Regions from separate parts of the Pedobacter sp. MR2016-19 genome, predicted to be linked through region 1. Evidence: riboswitches for the same ligand, from Rfam matches in the RefSeq annotation. Region 1 holds a riboswitch; the other holds the start of a gene.
The links. Region 1 has a riboswitch for thiamine pyrophosphate ahead of thiS (sulfur carrier protein ThiS). Riboswitches for the same ligand answer to the same signal wherever they lie in the genome.
Positions count from the first base shown of each region.

Region 2: linked by a shared signal. The riboswitch ahead of thiD (bifunctional hydroxymethylpyrimidine kinase/phosphomethylpyrimidine kinase) and the one ahead of thiS (sulfur carrier protein ThiS) in region 1 are both predicted to bind thiamine pyrophosphate.

Region 1 covers NZ_JADCNK010000001.1:187,314-194,138, reverse strand. Annotated here, with positions in the region: gene IM793_RS00865 (thiazole synthase) at 1-383, opposite strand, end outside; gene IM793_RS00860 (thiamine phosphate synthase) at 395-1,030, opposite strand; gene IM793_RS00855 (thiamine phosphate synthase) at 1,027-1,641, opposite strand; gene thiC (phosphomethylpyrimidine synthase ThiC) at 1,647-3,530, opposite strand; gene thiS (sulfur carrier protein ThiS) at 3,615-3,818, opposite strand; TPP riboswitch at 3,884-3,972, opposite strand; gene IM793_RS00840 (leucine-rich repeat-containing protein kinase family protein) at 4,493-5,794, shown strand; gene IM793_RS00835 (DUF1349 domain-containing protein) at 5,981-6,643, opposite strand; gene IM793_RS00830 (Crp/Fnr family transcriptional regulator) at 6,803-6,825, shown strand, end outside.
Region 2 covers NZ_JADCNK010000006.1:13,337-20,161, reverse strand. Annotated here, with positions in the region: gene IM793_RS10275 (esterase-like activity of phytase family protein) at 1-101, shown strand, start outside; gene IM793_RS10270 (HAD family phosphatase) at 126-791, shown strand; gene IM793_RS10265 (DUF2306 domain-containing protein) at 836-1,444, shown strand; gene IM793_RS10260 (Crp/Fnr family transcriptional regulator) at 1,483-2,034, shown strand; gene IM793_RS10255 (VOC family protein) at 2,097-2,453, shown strand; gene lpdA (dihydrolipoyl dehydrogenase) at 2,707-4,113, shown strand; TPP riboswitch at 4,313-4,488, shown strand; gene thiD (bifunctional hydroxymethylpyrimidine kinase/phosphomethylpyrimidine kinase) at 4,555-5,373, shown strand; gene IM793_RS10240 (TenA family protein) at 5,370-6,023, shown strand; gene IM793_RS10235 (MFS transporter) at 6,135-6,825, shown strand, end outside.

The DNA of each region.
Region 1 (6,825 bases):
GGCAACACGACAAAACCGAGTTTAACCAGTTCTTCAGTTGCTTTTAAGGTTTCGATCGGATCTGGCATGAGGTATTTCGGATCGGGATGGATTTCCAGTTTGATCCAATTGGTTTCTAAAGCTTCGCGTGCCAGTTGAGCGGCAAAAACGGCCTCTTTTGCATTACGCACACCAGAAGTATTGGGTAATAAATTGATGTGCGGATATTTAAGGTGATGAAGGATATCGTCATCTTTACCTTTTAAATCTACGCGCTTAAGGGCCACGGTAACCAGTTCGGAAGCCGAGGCAATTAAAGCGCTTTCCATCTCTTTTGCCGAACTAAATTTTCCTGTTCCGGTAAAAAGGCGGGAGCTAAAGGTTTGATCTGCTATGGTTAACATATCTGTAATTTTTAAATCGAATGAATACTGAATTTACTGCTGATTTCTTCAAGAACTGCAGCCGTTTGTGTTTGGTTGGTGAGTGCCGCCGAGATGGCAATTCCGTAAATTCCGGTTTCAAGTATAGCCGGAATATCTGCTGCTTCGATACCGCCAATGGCTATAATCGGGGTGGTAATTCCAGCTTTTTTTACCCGCTCCATCAATTTTTGGTAACCTTCCAACCCTACAATCGGACTCAGGTTTTCTTTTGTAAGGGTAAACCTGAATGGACCCAAACCGATATAATCGGCTCCTTCGGCTACCCTTTGCTGGATATGTTCGAAAGTATTCGCGGTACCTCCGATGATCTGGTGTTTACCGATAATTTTTCTGGCCTCCGGAATAGGCATATCCTGCAGGCCTAAATGCACGCCACAACTATTTACGGCTTTGGCCAGGTGCGGATAATCGTTTATAATCAGTTTTGCATCATAACTTTCGCATAAGGCCTGCGTGGCTTTTGCAAAAGGCAGGATTTCGGCTTCAGCCTGGTTTTTAATGCGGAGCTGGATCCACTTTCCGCCGGCTCGGAGAACCTGTTCAATGGCGTCGATATGGGTGCCTGTTTCAGTGGCTTGCGAGATATATTGTAAGGGCTGAATCATTGTTGTATTGTTAAGTTTTGAGCATAAGTTTGGCATTTGGCCTGGGCTTTTTTAAAGGTAGTCAGGGCTTGGGAAGGATCATTCCAGATGCTCCCCAAGAGCGCAACACCATCGAAATTCATTGTTTTTACCTGACCGATTTCTGCTAAACCGATACCACCCAGGGCAATAATTTTCGGGATGGCTTGTTGTTTTTCCAAACGGAAATCTGCCGGAATTACGCCCTGATATCCAGGTTTAGAAAAGCTATTGAATACAGGACCAAAGAAACTGTATTGATATTGCTTTATCTGTTCGATATCGGCCAGGTGATGGATAGAGGTGCTGAAGATCTTATTTTCTGGCAATTCCACATTATCCCTTTCCTTCCTGAAATTTTCTGTATGGTGGATCCGCTGGATATTATAATCGTTAGCAAGCGAATGGAAATGATGTAAAGCAATCCGTGGATGGTATTCGGATGAAATTCCTTCAATAATCTCCCGGTATGCTGCCTCATCAACGTTTTCTTTGCGTAGGTGAAAAACCTGTAAACCGGCTTCGAAAAGCTGGTTGATCAGGTTACTTTCTTCTTTAAAAACGGTTGGTTTGGCAATTACGATCAGTTCCATATCGGTTAAGAGTAAATTTCGCTTCCTTTTTCAGTAAACTCTTTCGATTTTTCTTCCATGCCTTTAGCCAAAGCCTCGTCTGCGGCTACTCCTTGTTTTGCAGCATACTCGCGCACGTCTTGTGTAATTTTCATCGAACAGAAATTTGGTCCACACATTGAACAGAAATGCGCAATCTTGGCACCTTCTGCAGGTAAGGTTTCATCATGAAATTCTTTTGCCGTATCCGGATCGAGCGACAAATTAAACTGGTCTTCCCACCTAAATTCAAATCTTGCCTTACTTAAAGCATTATCACGGTATTGTGCACCGGGGTGACCTTTAGCCAGATCAGCCGCATGTGCCGCAATTTTATAGGTAATTACACCATCTTTTACATCTTTTTTATTTGGTAAGCCTAAATGTTCTTTTGGGGTGACATAACACAACATCGCTGTTCCAAACCAGCCAATCATCGCGGCACCAATGGCTGAAGTAATGTGGTCATAACCAGGTGCGATATCGATAGTTAAAGGGCCTAAAGTATAAAAAGGAGCTTCACCACAATGGTCAAGCTGTTTTTCCATATTTGCTTTAATCAGGTGCATGGGTACATGTCCTGGCCCTTCGATAATCGTTTGTACATCATGTTTCCAGGCTATTTTAGTGAGTTCGCCAAGGGTTTCGAGTTCTGAAAATTGTGCAGCATCGTTCGCATCGGCAATACATCCAGGCCTTAACCCATCACCTAAAGAAAATGCTACATCGTAAGCTTTCATGATCTCACAGATCTCTTCGAAATGTGTGTAAAGGAAGTTTTCTTTATGATGTGCTAAACACCATTTCGCCATGATCGATCCGCCACGCGAAACAATTCCGGTAATTCTTTTTGCCGTTAATGGCACATAACGAAGCAATACCCCGGCATGGATGGTGAAATAATCAACGCCCTGTTCGGCCTGCTCAATCAACGTATCGCGGAAGATTTCCCAGGTCAGGTCTTCGGCTTTGCCGTTTACTTTTTCCAGTGCCTGATAAATCGGAACGGTACCGATGGGTACTGGCGAATTGCGGATAATCCATTCGCGGGTTTCGTGGATATTTTTCCCTGTTGATAAATCCATAATGGTGTCGGCACCCCAGCGACAGGCCCAAACGGCTTTTTCTACTTCTTCTTCGATGGTAGAAGTAACGGCTGAGTTACCGATATTGGCATTCATTTTCACCAGGAAATTGCGGCCAATAATCATCGGCTCGAGTTCAGGATGGTTGATATTGCAGGGGATTACTGCACGTCCGGCAGCGACTTCATCACGCACAAATTCTGGCGTAATGTATCCTTTTGGGGTGTTGGCGCCAAAGCTATTGCCTTGATGCTGGTGGTTCATTACCTCGTGCTGATCGCCCAATTGTGCATTCACCAGTTCAATCTGTTGGTTTTCCCTAATGGCAATATATTCCATTTCTGCTGTGATAATGCCTTTTTTTGCGTAATGCATCTGCGATACATTGGCGCCAGCTTTCGCTCTATAAGGTTTTTTGATAAAATTAAAGCGTAAGGCATCAAGCTTTTCATCAGCAAGGCGTTGTTGTCCGTAAGCAGAAGATAATTGGGGAAGCTCTTCTACATCAAGCCTGTCTTTAATCCATTGTTCCCTTAGTCGTGGCAACCCTTTTTTTACATCGATAACAGCATTGGGATCGGTATATGGTCCGCTGGTATCATAAACAGTTACAGGCGGATTAGGTTCAGTTAAGCCAAAGCCATTGTGGATTTTGGTTTCCGTTAAACTGATCTCGCGCATGGCCACCTGGATATTATGAATTTTGCCCGGTACAAATATTTTGCGTGAAGCCGGAAATGGACTGCGGCTGATGACTTCCTGATTTGGTGTTTTTTCTTGTTTCATTTTGAAATGTTTGAATGAGAGAATGAGTGATTGATTGAAAGAGAGACATGGCGCATTCTGTCATTCTCTCATTTAATAATTATATCACCCCCCCTGAGTGGCTTTAATGAGTATAATCTGATCGCCTGGGTTTAGCACATGTGTATCCCAAACAGATTTGGAAATGATAGTTTGGTTAACGGCTATGGCAAGGCCATTCGTTTCGGTTGAAATGACAGCAGCAAGCATCTGTTCGATAGAACAGGCCTCGTTAAGCAGATAGTTTTGATTGTTTATAGTTACTTCCATATTTTGAAAAATTGGAAAAACTATAGAGATTGCCCCAAAATGGAGGTCGAAAAGAAAGCAATATTAAGATTGCTTTCACTTTTCCCTTCGGCAGTACTAACTGCATCAGGTTCAAAGGGTATTTCTCAGCACGTAGGCACCCCTAAAGTTTTTTGTAAATATATGCGATTAAATTTCTAATGCAAATAAAAAAATAAATTGGGTTATGGTGTTAGAAAAAATGCGCTAGGTTTAATTGTTGTTGCGTATTGGAGGAGTTATAGATATAGATGAAATCTATTTAGTTTTTTTGTAATATAGTGAGTGAATGATGGTTATTTAAATGGGTTAATAAATGGTAGAGCAGAATCAATTCCATCATCCATCTTACATTTTCCATTTTTTTAACCGCAAAGCGCACAGGGCGTAAAGTTTTTACCATATAAGACATTGAAGAACATTTAAGGATATTGAGCTTATATGATCCTTTTATGTCTTATATGGTTCAATTAATAATTCTTCACTTCGACTACACGGTGTCATTTCCAAAAACCTAAAAGCCCTGCAAAGTTGTTTATTTTATTAAATAAATTGTTCCTTATGAATTAAGAACGCATGTGGGATTATGCGTTGATCAACTCCCGACTTAAGAAAAACCCCTATCTTCGTTGTCTTAACTAGAAACCAGTACACCTATGCAAAACCTGTTAGCACTACAGAGTGGCGAACTTAAAGGAGCAGTATCTTTAAAGCTTTCTGAAAATTTAACGGAATTCCCCAGAGAAATATTCGAGTTGGCTGATACTTTGGAAGTATTGGATCTTTCTTTTAACAAGCTAAGTGCCCTACCGGTAGATTTTTGCCGGTTAACGAAGCTGAAGATTTTTTTCTGTTCCGAAAACCTTTTCACGGTTTTACCTGAAGTACTGGGCGATTGCCCTTCGCTGGATATTGTTGGTTTTAAATCCAACCGGATTGAAATGGTACCTCCGAAGTCGATCAACCCAAATTTACGCTGGTTAATTTTAACCAATAACAATATTGCTGAACTGCCTAAGGAAATTGGCCTTTGCAAAAGGATGCAAAAACTGATGCTTTCGGGCAACCGTTTGGCGCAACTGCCCGATGAATTGAGCAATTGCCAGAATTTATCATTATTGCGGATTGCGGCGAATAAATTGCATGAATTGCCGCAATGGATTACGCAACTGCCAAAACTTTCGTGGATTGCATTTTCAGGCAATAACTTTAGTAAAACGCCGGCTGTAGAAACACTTTCATTAATCCATTGGCACGATTTAGAAATCAGCCATTTGTTAGGTGAGGGTGCATCGGGTGTTATTTCGAAAGCCAACAGAACAATTGGAGAAGAAACTACTGAAGTAGCCGTTAAAATATTTAAGGGAAATGTTACTAGTGATGGCCTGCCTGAAGATGAAATGACTGCCTATATTGCTGCAGGCTACCATCCGGGTTTGGTTAACCTGATCGGACAGATTGCGCACCATCCGGATGATAAAAAAGGCTTGGTTATGGATCTGATTCCGAATCATTTTTACAATCTTGGCAATCCGCCAAGTTTAGAAAGCTGTACAAGGGATGTTTTTCCTGCTGACAGAAAACTCTCCCAAAAACAGATCATCAGCATCGCTAAAACCATTGCTTCTTTAGCGGCTCAACTACATGAAGCGGGCATTATGCATGGCGATTTATATGCACACAATACCTTGATTGATGATGAGGGTAGCACTTTGTTCGGCGATTTTGGTGCAGCCAGTTTTTACGATAAAACTTCTACTGAAACGGCTATGCTACTGGAACGGATAGAAGTAAGCGCTTATGGTTATCTGCTTGATGATTTACTTTCTTTAAAAAATGAAGCGGTGGGTGTGGAAGTTTATAAAATGATCAGTGAACTTAGAAATGCCTGTTTGGCTACAGTGCCTTTAGAGCGACCAGGTTTTAAGGAATTAGTTGATCAGTTGGCTCAGATTTAATTACAATTGCTAGAAAGGTCGTCATTCTCGCGCAGGCGGAAATCTTCGCGTCATCTCGACTGGAGCACAGCGAAATGGGGAGATCTAAGTCAAAAAAATACGCTCTAGATAGATTTAGCTTCGCTGAGCCTTCGGGTTCTCGGTTGCGTTGCAATCGCTCAAAATAACGGTACGGGTGAGTCTTATTTAATTCTGTTGTTTTTTTGCCCAATCCAACCTGCGCTGATCTGGCGTAGGCGTAACTTTAAAATTTTCGAATGTAGCATTAAAACCTTTCCCGTCAGGGCAGGCAGCTACAAGGCCAACCATTACCGGGGCATTATCTTTAAAATAACAGGTACGCAGCATGGTATACTTTTTATCATCAAATGAATAGAAAATTTCTACTGCATCAAGTTTTCTTATCGCTTTCATCCAGATTGATGCAGGTGCTTGTTCCAGTTCTACTACGCTCCAGTCGCTCGTTTTATGCGTTACAACGGCGCTTACATTTTGTTTCCCATTAACAAATTCAACTCCTGCTTTAATCCATTCTTCTTCATTAATGCGAAGCATCAGTCCCATTTGATCAAAAGTGGTTACATAATTTCCGGTAATTTTCACTTTCACCTCAAATTCTCCACCATAAGTAGCATAATAAAAAGGGGCATCATCAACCGTAAAACCATAATGCGATATCCGCCAATAGTCAGTTTTGGCAGGAACGAACATGCTAAAGGTGTTTTTATCCTTAATTTCCCATTTTTCGGGTTCGTTAAACCAGTTCATTTTTGCTAAACTCTGGGCATGTGCCTTTAGGCAAATTAAAGATGATGATACGGCGATTAAGGCTAATAATTTAAGTTTCATTTGTGTGTTGTGTTTTGCAAACATAATGCAAGCACAAATTTTAGTAAAGGACATATATCACTATTTTAATGTGATGATTATCACGCCAATGTTTCATCAAAACAAATAGATTGAGTTTAAAAATCTGGAATAAAGAGTACATTTGTTTGCATCATAAACATGGAATTAGATTTTTTAAGAGC
Region 2 (6,825 bases), on a different contig from region 1:
CAAAACTTGCAAACGGACACTATTCTTTAATATTTTGTGTGGATAATAATTTTGGAAAATCGCAGGTGCAGCAGTTTTTCCTTTTCGAGATAATCCCATAAGCTAATTTTAGTTAAAAATTTATAATGAATAAAATAAAAGCCCTGCTTTTCGATTTAGATGGTACATTAATTGATTCGGAGAAATTTCATTTCGATTGTTGGAATACGTTTTTATACCCCTATAATGTGAATATCGAATTTAAAGATTGGTTAAGTAATTATGCGGGGATCCCGCTGCCAAAAAATGCAAAAACGATTATAGACCGGTATAAAATTGATGAAGATTTAGATAGTTTTATTGATAGAAGAGAAAAGATAACTTTTGATGGTTTTAGAACAACTGATATTGAGTTGATGCCTTATGCCTTAGAATTTGTGCAGTTTGCTTACGAAAAAGGACTTACGCTTGCAGTGGTTACAGCCAGTCCTAAAATTGATGTTGAAGCTGTTTTTGAACGCAATGGTTTGGCCAAATATTTCAGTTTGTTTATCACCCGTACAGATGTAAGCAAATCAAAACCTGATCCCGAAAGTTACAATCTTTGTGTGGAGCGGTTGGGGATAGCGAAAGAGGAGTGCATTGTTTTTGAAGACACCCTGAATGGTGTTAAATCGGCTATGGCTGCCGGTATTACCTGTTACGCTATACAGAATAACGTGCGTGCAGATCAAAAACTAAAAATCGCTGATGAGCTTTTCCTCAGTTTTGCCAATGCCAAAGAATTTATGCTGCAAAAGGAATTGATTTAGTTCTTGAAAATTAACTAGCTTAGCATAAAGCAACAGAACTTAATATGGTAAAAAAAGGATTATGGATTTTATTCGCAACTTTTGCATTGCTGATTGGACTCTATCCAATGATTTATTTTTTGATCGATAGAAAATTTGGGTTATTAAATTCAAAGTCGGTTGAGCTGTTAAGCAATACTTTCTGGAACATTGGTTTTTATACGCATATCATTTTCGGAGGAATCGCTTTATTAATCGGTTGGACACAATTCAGTTCGAAAATGAGAAACAGGCGAATGGCATTACACCGAAAAGTGGGGAAGGTTTATGTGGTTGCTGTGCTGCTTAGCGCATTAGCTGGTATTTATATTGGTTTTTTTGCAACGGGTGGATGGATTTCATCCGCTGGATTTATTTGTTTAGGTATCATTTGGTTTTACACTACTTTAAAAGCTTATTTACATATTAAAGAAGGAGAAGTTGAAAAACATCAAAAAATGATGGTTTATAGTTATGCCGCTTGTTTTGCTGCGGTAACATTAAGGATCTGGCTGCCAATTTTGACCATTATTTATGGCGATTTTTCAAAAGCCTATCTGGTTGTTGCCTGGCTGTGCTGGGTTCCAAATTTGGTTGTTGGCTATTTAATTACCAGAAAAGCCGCCAACCAATAAGTTGTTTTGATATTTCATCCTCTGAAATAATTTAGTTTATGCAGTCAGCTCAGGAAATTTTAGCCGATGTCGGAACATTTTCATCTCATGATCTGCTTCTTTTTGAAGAAAAAGCCCTGCTAAAAATATTTAAGAAAAACGATAGGGTATTGCACCATGGTGAGATTTGCCAATCTGTCTATTTCATCCTATCTGGATCTTTTGTTCAATTTCAGTCTGATGGCATAGTTGAAACAATCATTGATCTGCACCTACCCAAAGAATGGATGTTTAATCACCCGAGTTTGATTGGACAAATGCCATCAGATACTACGATTAAAGCATTTGAGGATGCAGAAGTAATTGAATTGAGTTTAATTAACCTGCACGAGCTGATTGCCAGGTCACAGTCTTTTTTACAATTGGGAAGAATTTTTGATCAGGCTAATTACCGGACTTACCTTTTCGACAATGCATTAAGCCCTGTCCAAAAATATAATTATATAAAAAATGTAAAGCCACACATTATACAGGTTTTCCCTGTTAAAATGATTGCTTCATATCTTAAAATAGCTCCTGAAACACTAAGCAGGGTTAGAGCGAACTATTGAATTTCATGATTTCGATCAAGTGCTGCTTTTGAGAAAATTCCTCATTTTTGAAATAAAAAAATATGCTAACAGAAATCAATCCGAAACTTCCAATGCGTGATAAAGAAATCACCAGAGATTTTTATGTGAATAAATTAGGCTTTAAAGATATTGGGGTCGACAATTTTAAGGATTACCTCATGGTGCAAAAAGATCATGTTCAGATTCACTTTTTTTTATTCGAAACACTTGATCCGAAAGAAAACTATGGACAAGTTTATATCCGTACAGATGATATAGAGGGTTTATACAAATGGATGCTGGATACTAAACAAAGCATTCATCCGAATGGGCATTTGCAAACAAAACCATGGGGGCAAAAGGAATTTGCTATGCTCGATCCCGATAGTAATTTACTCACTTTTGGGCAAGGGGTTTAAGAGGTGGCATTAGTTTCATTGGGTTAGATTAAACATTTTATCCTTTTAAAGTAAAATATTTTATACGCTCAGCAAGCTATGGACTTTTGAACTTTTATAGAATATCCTATTGAGCCTTATAGTGAACCATAAGCTAATGCTATAAGCCATAACTGATAAACAAATGACTAATAAGCAATTTCTATAGCCTAATCTACTTTCAGCTTTCCGCCTTTTTTCCCTACATTTGGCTAATCAAAATTCTCAAGAAATTATGCAATACGATGTCGTTGTTATCGGTTCAGGGCCGGGCGGTTATGTTGGCGCAATCCGTTGTGCTCAGTTAGGTTTAAAAACTGCAGTAGTAGAAAAATATAAAACTTTTGGAGGTACTTGCTTAAACGTTGGTTGTATCCCGTCTAAAGCCTTGTTAGATTCATCAGAGCATTTTCATAATGCTGCTCATACATTTACTACTCACGGTATCGATTTAAAAAGCCTTAAAGTAAATATGCCACAAATGATCGCCCGTAAAGACGATGTTGTTGCACAAAATACGGCCGGTATTACTTATTTGTTCAAGAAAAATAAAATCGATTCTTACGAAGGCGTTGGTTCTTTTGTCGATAAAAACACAGTTTTAATCACGAAGACTGATGGTTCTACGGAGACCTTAACCGCTAAAAATGTAATCATTGCTACGGGTTCTAAACCTACAACCTTGCCATTTTTGCCAGTTGATAAAAAACGCATCATTACTTCAACAGAGGCTTTAAATATTAAAGAAGTTCCAAAGTCGATGGTTGTAATTGGCGGCGGAGTTATCGGTTTGGAGTTAGGTTCTGTTTACGCCCGTTTAGGCACAAAAGTTTCAGTAATTGAGTTTTTGCCATCCATCATTGCAACAATGGATGCAAGTTTAGGTAAAGAACTTCAACGCGTATTGAAGAAAAACCTGGGCATGGAATTCTTTATGAATCATAAAGTTACCGGTGCTACAAATAATGGTAAAACAGTAACGGTTACTGCAGAAAATGCGAAGGGTGAAGCCGTAAATTTCGACGCTGATTATTGCATTGTAGCTGTTGGTCGTACGGCCTATACCGAAGGTTTAGGTTTAGATAAAATAGGGATTACAGTAGAAGAAAGAGGAAAAAAAGTTCCTGTAAATGAGCATTTAGAAACTTCGGTTGCTGGTGTTTACGCCATTGGTGATGTAATTACTGGTGCAATGTTGGCGCACAAAGCCGAAGATGAAGGCACTTATGTCGCAGAAACCATCGCAGGACAAAAACCACACATCAACTATAACTTAATTCCGGGGGTTGTTTACACCTGGCCTGAAGTTGCATCTGTTGGTTTAACAGAAGAGCAACTGAAAGAAAAAGGAACAAAATATAAAGTGGGTTCATTCCCATTTAAAGCTAGTGGACGTGCAAAAGCCAGCATGGATACTGATGGTTTCATTAAAGTTTTGGCTGATGCTGCAACTGATGAGGTTTTAGGTGTGCATATGATTGGCCCGCGTGCTGCTGATATGATTGCTGAAGCCGTTATTGCAATGGAGTTCCGCGCATCTGCAGAAGATATTGCACGTACTTGCCATGCGCACCCAACGTATACCGAAGCGTTAAAAGAAGCAGCTCTTGCGGCAACTGATAACAGAGCAATACATATTTAATTATTATCCAACCGTCATACTGAACTTGTTTCAGTATCTGATTGGTAAACATATATTATTAATCCCGGTATTTATATCGGGATTTTTTTTTGGAGTTGTCAACTTTATTAGGCCTTTTGCTGTTAAGTTGACAACTCTTTGCATATAATTCATTTCTATAAACAAAGAATAAAAACTAAGCCCTATATTGCGATACAAAATAAAACTTTAGGGGTGCCTTCAAATAAGTTGGCTGAGAATATACCCATTTTATAGGTGAAGGATAAGGTAAAAAGGCAGAAGGTTAAACCCTATGCCCTACGCCTCAAACCCTATGCCTTATAAATGAACCTGATCCGGATTATGCCGGCGTAGGAAATTAGTTTGTCTGCAATAATTGCATAAAATGCCTCTGCATTTGAAGACTCCTGAAGTTGTACAACAAAAATGAAGTCTTTAGCAATGAATTATATTCATGTATTAACAATAGCAGGCTCAGATAGTGGGGGCGGGGCTGGTATTCAGGCCGATTTGAAGACCTTTTCGGCTTTGGGCTGTTTTGGTACATCGGTAATCACGGCGGTAACTGCACAGAATACATTAGGGGTGCGTTCAGTGCATGGTATTCCCGCCGCAATGATTAAAGATCAGTTACAGGCAGTATTGGATGATATAGCGCCAGTGGCCATTAAAATTGGGATGATTAACCGTGCCGAAGTGGTACAGGTGATTGAAAAAGAACTAAAAGCTTACAATCAATCTGTTCCTGTTATTTTAGATCCGGTAATGGTCGCTACCAGCGGTCACCGCTTAATCGAACCCGATACCGTTAACCAATTGGTAGAAAAATTATTCCCCATCGTTAGTTTGGTTACACCAAATATAGATGAGGCCATAATCCTTTCGGAACAAGAAATCAATAACCTCGATGATATGATTGCGGCAGGGGAGAAAATCATCGAAAAAGGTGCAAAAGCAGTTTTGGTTAAAGGAGGCCATTTAACGGGGCCTATGATTTATGATGTTTTTATTTGTGGGAAAGATGCACCTGTTGTGTTGGAAAGTGCCTTTATTGCTTCTAAAAATCTACATGGAACGGGGTGCACACTTTCATCAGCTATAGCTGCCGAAATGGCGAAGGGCAACAATTTATTATCCGCAATTAAAAATGCAAAAAACTACATCAGCCAGGCTTTACAAACTGGTAGTGAAGTGAAAACAGGTGAAGGTAATGGGCCATTAAACCACTTTTTCGAACCTTTAAAATTAATTATCCAATGAAGTGGAGCGACGATGTCTGGGAACGGGTTAAACCCATTTATAATAAAATTTTAACCATGCCCTTTAATACGGAGCTGAGCAATGGTACCTTACCAAAAGAAAAATTTATTTTCTATTTAGCACAGGATGCCTATTACCTTTTAGAATTTGGGCGGACGCTAAGCACCATTAGTGGGCGTATGCAAGATGCAGATTTGGTAATGGCTTTTGCCGGGTTTTCTACAGGCGCTATTTTTGCCGAGCGTAGTTTGCACGAAAGTTACTTTGTAGAATTTGGTTTAGCAAGCGAAGTGAAACCCACTCCATCTACACTTTTGTACACCAATTATATTCTTAGTCAGGCTGCATACGCCAATGTAGAAATAGGAGCAGCGGCTGTTTTGCCATGTTTTTGGATTTACAAAGCAGTAGGCGATCATATTTTCTCACAACAGACCAACGATCAAAATCCCTATAAAAGATGGATTGATATGTATGCAGGAATCGAATTTGCAGCAGCAGTAGAAAAAGCAATTGATATTACAAATCAACTGGCGACACAGGCTAATGCCGCAACTCAACAAAAAATGCTGGATGTTTTCGAAATGGCGACCCGCTTAGAATGGATGTTTTGGGATAGTGCATATAAATTGGAAAAATGGAAAATCTAATATTTTAACCCTTTGTACTGCAAATATTTTGATATAAAGTCAAAAAATAGTCGGTATTTCCAATAGATTTAAGGAACTTTGCAGCTTAATCTATTATTTAAAATATCAATTTTGGAAGAAAGTACGCAAGGCAAGGAAATTTTAGTTAACAAAGAAAATACACCTGTATTTGCACAAAGCTCTCCAAAACAAGTCCGTTTAGCCATCTCAGCTTTTTACTTTATGCAAGGGGTCTGTTTTGCAAGTTGGGCGAGTAGGATTCCAACTTTTAAAGCTTTAATGGGTTTAAATGATGCAGAATTAGGTTCTATACTTTTTGCATTACCTGCTGGACAGATCATTACCATGTTTTTTTCTGCAAAACTGACCACACATTTTGGCAGTAAAAAAATGCTCAGGGCAACTGCACCATTATATGCAATTGCCTTAACTTTTTTAGCATTAGCCACCACTGGTTGGCAATTGGCTGTTTTTTTGGTTTTTTTCGGCATAACAGGTAATCTTTGTAACATCGCTTTAAATACACAGGGTGTTGCCGGCGAAAACTATTACGGCAAACCTATTATGAGTTCTTTTCATGGCGCCTGGAGCATCGGGAATTTAACCGGTGCATTAATTGCGCTCGGTTTGGTTAACTTAAAATTAGGCATGTATACCCATTTTTGGATTATTGCCCTCATATCTTTAACCAATGTAGCCCTTAACTGGAAAAAGTTGCTAAACTATAATAAGCCAGATACCGTAATGGAAAAGACAAAGTTTTTTACCATGCCTCAAGGTATTTTAGTGTTATTGGGGGTTA